Linked DNA regions of Mastigocladopsis repens PCC 10914. The protein of the gene in region 1 binds, or shares a complex with, the protein of each later gene. Links are inferred from orthologs where the notes say so. Each region holds a gene or a part of one and is shown in the gene's direction. Other genes may lie near its edges.

The links.
Region 2: the proteins of rodA (region 1) and mrdA are in contact, whole or in part, in a crystal structure (PDB 6PL5), measured with the Thermus thermophilus proteins. The link is inferred for Mastigocladopsis repens PCC 10914 from one-to-one orthologs. Residues at the interface, in WP_223903423.1 of Thermus thermophilus: Phe161, Val165, Phe168, Val169, Leu172, Pro198, Tyr199, Glu202, Tyr211, Arg212, Asp213, Gln220, Val221, Gln223, Ser224, Ile226, Ala227, Ile228, Gly229, Ser230, Gly266, Phe267, Val270, Leu274, Tyr277, Gly278, Leu281, Phe285, Leu289, Arg297; in WP_223903432.1 of Thermus thermophilus: Arg4, Ile5, His6, Leu8, Ala9, Phe12, Ala15, Leu16, Leu19, Gly20, Arg22, Ala23, Trp24, Leu26, Gln27, Val28, Tyr31, Tyr34, Leu36, Leu43, Thr45, Asp47, Lys156, Gln157, Gly158, Ser160, Val184, Leu201, Glu202.

The regions. Positions count from the first base shown.
Region 1 is NZ_JH992901.1:1,461,920-1,465,160, reverse strand. What follows is about bases 274-3,190. They hold rodA (rod shape-determining protein RodA), read left to right. Parts: upstream 274-1,033; coding sequence 1,034-2,347; downstream 2,348-3,190. Other genes in these bases: MAS10914_RS0108720 (hypothetical protein), read left to right, coding at 2,734-3,190; MAS10914_RS0108725 (NAD(P)H dehydrogenase subunit NdhS), read left to right, coding at 2,449-2,649; MAS10914_RS0108735 (Mrp/NBP35 family ATP-binding protein), read left to right, coding at 274-933. Outside these bases: more of MAS10914_RS0108735, read left to right, coding at 1-273; more of MAS10914_RS0108720, read left to right, coding at 3,191-3,241. UniProt on the Escherichia coli protein: Peptidoglycan polymerase that is essential for cell wall elongation. Also required for the maintenance of the rod cell shape. Functions probably in conjunction with the penicillin-binding protein 2 (mrdA).
Region 2 is NZ_JH992901.1:3,119,930-3,123,132, reverse strand. Bases 147-3,025 are described here. They hold mrdA (penicillin-binding protein 2), read left to right. Parts: upstream 147-595; coding sequence 596-2,455; downstream 2,456-3,025. Other genes in these bases: MAS10914_RS0116020 (M15 family metallopeptidase), read right to left, coding at 2,510-3,025. Also shown: more of MAS10914_RS0116020, read right to left, coding at 3,026-3,203. UniProt on the Escherichia coli protein: Catalyzes cross-linking of the peptidoglycan cell wall. Responsible for the determination of the rod shape of the cell. Is probably required for lateral peptidoglycan synthesis and maintenance of the correct diameter during lateral and centripetal growth.

The DNA.
Region 1 (3,241 bases):
GTATTGACAACACCCGCCTGTCCGTTACGTGAATTTATTGTGGAAGACTGCCAAAAAGCTGTGAAAAATCTTCCAGGGGTTACGGATGTCTCCGTAGAGGTCACAGCGGAAACACCCCAGCAAAAAAGCTTACCTGACCGCACTGGTGTTGTTGGGGTTAAGAATATCATTGCGGTTTCCAGTGGCAAAGGAGGCGTTGGCAAAAGTACGGTTGCTGTTAATGTAGCAGTTGCTCTGGCTCAAACAGGAGCTAAGGTAGGTTTGCTAGATGCCGATATTTACGGTCCCAATGACCCCACCATGTTAGGACTAGGTGATGCTGAGATGATAGTGCGATCCACAGAGAAAGGCGAAATACTAGAACCAGCTTTCAATCACGGCGTCAAATTAGTCTCAATGGGCTTTTTAATCGACCGAGATCAGCCAGTGATTTGGCGTGGACCAATGCTCAATGGAGTGATTCGCCAGTTTCTCTATCAAGTGCAATGGGGAGAACTAGACTATCTGATTGTTGATATGCCACCTGGAACAGGCGATGCTCAGTTAACCTTGACACAAGCAGTACCAATGGCAGGAGCAGTCATTGTTACCACACCCCAAAATGTGGCACTGTTAGATTCTCGAAAAGGTTTGCGGATGTTCCAACAGATGAACGTGCCTGTCCTGGGGATAGTAGAAAATATGAGCTATTTTATTCCACCAGATATGCCCGAGAAACAGTATGACATTTTTGGTTCTGGCGGTGGTTCTAAAACGGCGGCTGAGTTAGGAGTGCCGTTGCTAGGGTGTGTACCACTGGAGATTTCCACTAGAATTGGTGGTGATAATGGTGTGCCGATAGTTGTTGGCGAACCAGATTCAGCGAGTGCCAAAGCGTTAAAGGCGATCGCACTAGTCATAGCTGGTAAAGTATCAGTTGCTGCCTTAACATAGAAATTTGAATTTTCGCCTGGTTGAAGTTGATCAGGCTGGAATACAGATTTTTAGTTGTACCTAAATTTAAAATCTAACAGTTAAAGTTTAAAAGCATACAATGTTGTTAAAACGTTCGCTTCCTAAAATTCGTTGGAAGTATTGGGTTAAACCCTGGCAACAAGTCGATTGGTTATTGTTTTGTTTACCAATAGCTCTGACTATATTTGGCGGCATCATGATCCGCAGTACGGAATTGAATCAGGGACTCACTGATTGGTGGTGGCATTGGCTCGTGGGTGGCATTGGTCTTACTATAGCCCTGTTTATTGCTAGAAGCCGTTACGAAAATCTGATTCAGTGGCACTGGGTAACATACACAATCACCAATATTAGCCTTATAGCAGTGATGGTAGCCGGTCAGAGCGCCAAAGGGGCACAACGGTGGATTAATATCGTCGGCTTCAACGTGCAACCTTCAGAATTTGCCAAAATAGGTCTAATTATCACCCTAGCGGCATTGTTACACAAGCGCACCGCTTCTAGTCTTGATAGTGTTTTCAGAGCTTTGGCAATTACTGCTGTCCCTTGGGGATTGGTCTTCTTGCAACCAGATTTGGCAACGTCACTGGTGTTTGGTTCAATTGTCTTGGGGATGTTGTACTGGGCTAATGCCAACCCAGGCTGGTTGATACTGTTGGTTTCTCCGGTCGTTGCAGCAATTCTATTCAGTATACCTTGGCCGTTATCGGAAGTACCAATCGTTTTGTTCAACCAGATATCTCTTACACCGTTAGGGTTACTATGGTCAGGCGCCATGGGAATGCTTGGCTTTTTGACTCTTCCCGGAACAAGATACGGCATTGGTGGTATAGGTGCAATCAGTCTTAACCTTTTGGGTGGCGAATTAGGCGTGTTCGCCTGGAACCATATTTTGAAAGAGTATCAAAAAGCCCGCCTAACTGTATTTGTGAATCCTGAACACGACCCCTTAGGTGCTGGATATCACCTCATCCAATCTCGCATTGCCATTGGTGCTGGTGAATGGAGGGGATGGGGTCTTTTCAGGGGTCCTATGACTCAATTAAATTTTGTCCCGGAACAGCATACAGATTTTATTTTCTCTGCCGTGGGTGAAGAATTCGGTTTTATTGGTTGTTTGTTAGTACTGTTTGTCTTCTGCTTAATTTGTCACCGCCTGTTAAATATTGCCCAAACAGCCAAAGATAACTTTGGCTCTCTGCTTGCGGTAGGCGTTTTGTCTATGATTGTGTTTCAGATGATTGTTAATATTGGCATGACCGTTGGTTTAGCACCGGTAGCAGGCATACCCCTACCTTGGATGAGTTACGGTCGTTCTGCCATGCTTACAAACTTTATCGCCTTGGGACTGGTAGAATCAGTGGCAAATTTTCGCCAAAGGCAGAGGTATTAGTCGGTCATCATTTAGTCAATAGTGATTAGTCATTAGCACTAATACAAACGTAGCCAGAGAAATATTAAGCTATTAACAGGTAACTAGCAAGGTGAAAGAAAATGATTCTACCTGGAGCAACTGTTCGCGTCAAAAATCCCAAAGACACCTATTATCGCTCTGAAGGACTTGTGCAACGCGTCAGCGATGGCAAAGTCGCTGTTCTGTTTGAAGGTGGTAACTGGGATAAATTAGTTACCTTTCGCCTGTCGGAATTGGAACTTGTAGAAACCACAGCAGGACGTAAAGCAGGTAAAAAGTAAAAAATAAAAAGGCAAAAGAAAGAGAAATTGTTAACTTTTGCCTTTTTACTTTTGAACTTTTAATTTTGACTTTTTACTTAAGTTATGCGTCTTCCCCTGCCACAGTTTAACAGAAGCGATCGCCATGCAAATCATATTGCGGAGGTTATCGAGACTTCTACTTGCGAAATCTTAGCTCAATGTTTGGAACCAGAAGATTTGAGCTTTCCGTCTATGCCTCCCTTCGGCAGCTGGATTCGTTCTGTTGATGAAGAGTCGGGCAATCAAGTTTATGCTGTGGTGTATTATGCAACCACCATGCCCATAGATTCCGTACACCGGGCAGTGGCTCTGGGGCTGTCTCTACAGGATTTGCGAGAGGAGCAACCTCAGATATTTGCTATGCTAAAAACAGAATTCCGTGCTGTGATTGTGGGATTTGAGCAGCCAGCAGATACTCGTTTTTCCAATGAGCGGGTGTATCAGTATCTGCCTCCTCGTCCCCCACAAGTTCATCAAGCCGTTTACCGATGTGAAGCAGAAGCAATCATCAAATTCACTGAACAGCTAGATTTTCTGCGGACACTGCTTTCTGTAAACAGTGCTCCTGTGG
Region 2 (3,203 bases), 1.7 Mb from region 1 along the record:
GTTTATTCTTTTAGAAAAAGAAATTCTCCAAATACCTAAACAGGAGGCGAACCAATGGTTTTACAAGTCCTACAAAAGTATTTTCACAAAAAATACCCAGGTAAGGGACGGAGACAAAATAAAATGCAGAACCTTTATCAACTAGATGTGTACCCAAAGTTACTCTTTGAGGCGGTTGCAGCCTGAAGGGCTGCAACCAAGGTTCTGCATTTTATTCCAGTCAGAATGCTAAGTATGCCCAACCAGAGTCTAAGTAACCAGAAGCTATCAGCTGGGAACTCACAGGCAATTCAAAAGTCAAAAATATTAACAACTGTGTCTAAGATTGCGGTATCTAGCGATTTGAACTCCGAGGTATCTTTGGATACAGCTTTTTAGTTTAAGCAAAATTCTTGATAAAACTGCAATTTTCTCTGATAAATGTCAATTAATGTCTTCTATCAAGCATCTGTGTGAATACACTTTGGTTTATTCTAGATAGCAAAAACAAATTGACTTGGGCTACACTACCCTGATTGTTTTCCTTTAAATTCCGGGTAGAAATTTGGTGTAATCGTATACAGAATAATGCTATTTTTGGAATCCCTATTGTGATATGACGCTACTGCAACCACCTCAACTGGCTAGAAAAAAAGAGACACGTACTGTAGGACGGGGTTTTCAACCCTTATTCTTAATCATATTTACCCTATTGATGACAAGTGGTATTGGTGCTCGTCTGGCGTATTTGCAAATTGTGGAAGGAGCAAATCATCGCCAGCGAGCAGAGGCAAACCGGATTCGGATGATTCCCAAACAACCGGAACGGGGCAATATATTTGACCGCAATGGCAAACTATTAGCCACAACTCGCTATCCGCGTTCTGTGTACTTGTGGCCCATGGCACACACCAAACCATCATGGCAAATTGTAGGTCCGCGCTTGTCGCAAATTCTCAATATTCCTGTAGAGGAGATGGAAAAGAAATTAGACGAGGCTGGTTCCAACTCTTCTCTCGTGCGGATGGCTCGCGACCTCAACGACGCGGAAATCACAGCATTGAAAGAGTACGCCAACGAACTTAAAGACGTAGAAGTCCATACAGAAGCCGTACGCTACTACCCACACGGCAAGGAATTAGCCCATGTATTGGGTTATACCCGAGAACTGACCCCACAACAGTTGAAAGATAAGAAACAAGAAGGCTACCGACTGGGAGATGTGATTGGTCAGATGGGGGTGGAAAAGGCGTATGAACAGGTGTTGCGAGGCGAATGGGGCGGTCAGCAGGTGGAAGTGGATGGAAAAGGTCGCCCGATACGAGTGTTGGGAGAAAAACAGGCAAAAGCAGGTAATGACATCCACCTAACCATAGATTTGGATGTGCAAAAGGCAGCAGAAAAAGCTTTGAACGGACGGGACGGCGTTATCGTTGCACTAGACCCAAATAACGGTGCTGTCTTAGCAATGGTGTCTCATCCGACTTTTGACCCGAATATCTTCTCTAAGCGAAGGCTCTCTAAAAAAGATTGGGAAAGCGTACAAGGCGAAAACCATCCCTTGCTCAATCGCGCTGTCAGTAGCGCCTTTCCACCCGCAAGTACTTTCAAAATAGTCACTGCAACAGCCGGGATGGAATCAGGTAAATTTTCTCCCAACACAGTACTGCAAACCTACGGTTCCCTGACAGTTGGCGGGGTGACGTTTGGCGAATGGAACCACTCTGGATTTGGTCCGTTGGGATTTGCAGGAGCCTTAGCTTGGAGTAGCGATACCTTCTTTTATCAAATTGGTAGGGGAGTCGGTGGCCCAACCTTAATTGAATGGACTCGCAAATACGGTTTCGGCGAAAAAACTGGGATTGAGTTCGAGTCCGAAGAAACCAAAGGAAATGTTCCAGATGAAGCATGGAAGCAGAGAGTGTGGAAAATGCCTTGGACTGTAGGCGACTCTATCAATATGTCCATTGGTCAAGGCGCTCTACAAACCACACCACTGCAAGTCGCTGTGATGTTCTCAGTCCCCGCCAATGGTGGCGATCGCGTGAAACCGCATATGCTTAAAGACCAAGAAGAGGCAAAAAGCTGGCGAGAATCCTTAAATATGAAGCCAAGCACCATCAAAGTTCTCCGTGAAGGACTGCGGAAGGTGGTGGCTGAAGGTACAGGTAAGGTTCTCAATGTGCCAACACTTCCTCCCGTATCTGGTAAAAGTGGCACAGCTGAGGCGTGGAAGCGTCGTGTTAAAGCAAACCATGCATGGTTTGGGGCATATGCTCCAGCTGATAAGCCAGAAATTGTGGTTGTGGGATTTGCTGAACATTCTGGCGGTGGTGGCGGTAGTGTTTCTGCTCCAATGGTGTTAGAGGTGATGGAAGAATTTTTCCAAAAGAAGTCTCCCAATAAGTCTCAAAAAGCCGGTACTGAGGCTTCGCAACCAAGGATTCAGACTCCAAGAATCAGGAGGCGAAACTAATTAAGAGGATGGGGAGGTCAGGGGAGTGGGGGAAGCAAATACCCCCTTGTCTCCTTATTGGGATACTTGGGCAGGTTTTAGATTTTTAGCTCTGTAGAATGTTTCTAAGCTCTGGCGATCGCCCACAAATCGCCAGTGCCAAGGCTCATAACTCACACCTTGAGCGTTGTTTTGAGGAAAGGACATTTCAAAGCTGAAACGTGCTGCATTGGTTTGCAGCCATTGATAAGCCTTTGTTTTGTCAAAGTTGGTATTGACATTAGTCGCAGGTGTTGCCCCATCCCCAATATCCACAGCGTAACCTGTGTGATGTTCGCTATGACCGGGGGGAGCGCTGACAGCAGCCCGTTGCGCTGGTGTCTGATTTCTCTGGGCACTAACGCTAAAAAACAACTGTTCTTGGTCTTTTATAGAGCGAAAACCAGAAAGAGGTACCAAAACGACACCCGCACTCCGCGCTGCTGCTGCCATTTCTAGAAACTTTTGGGCAGCGGCTGTTCGCATTCTAATGCGCCTATCACTAGAAATCGGTTGTAGTTCCGACTCCGGGGCTTCTGAGTAGGAAAAATGCCCCAAGATATCATCTTTTGAGGTGGCTGGATTACCCGATTGTGATGAAGTTGTAGGAGTTGAACTACTAGGGGAAGACTGAGAATCGTTTGTTTTCTTGGGTGTAACAACGAAAAACAAAAAACCACTAACGACGGCTATCAAGACAACTCCCACCACTCCCGCGATTATCAAAACT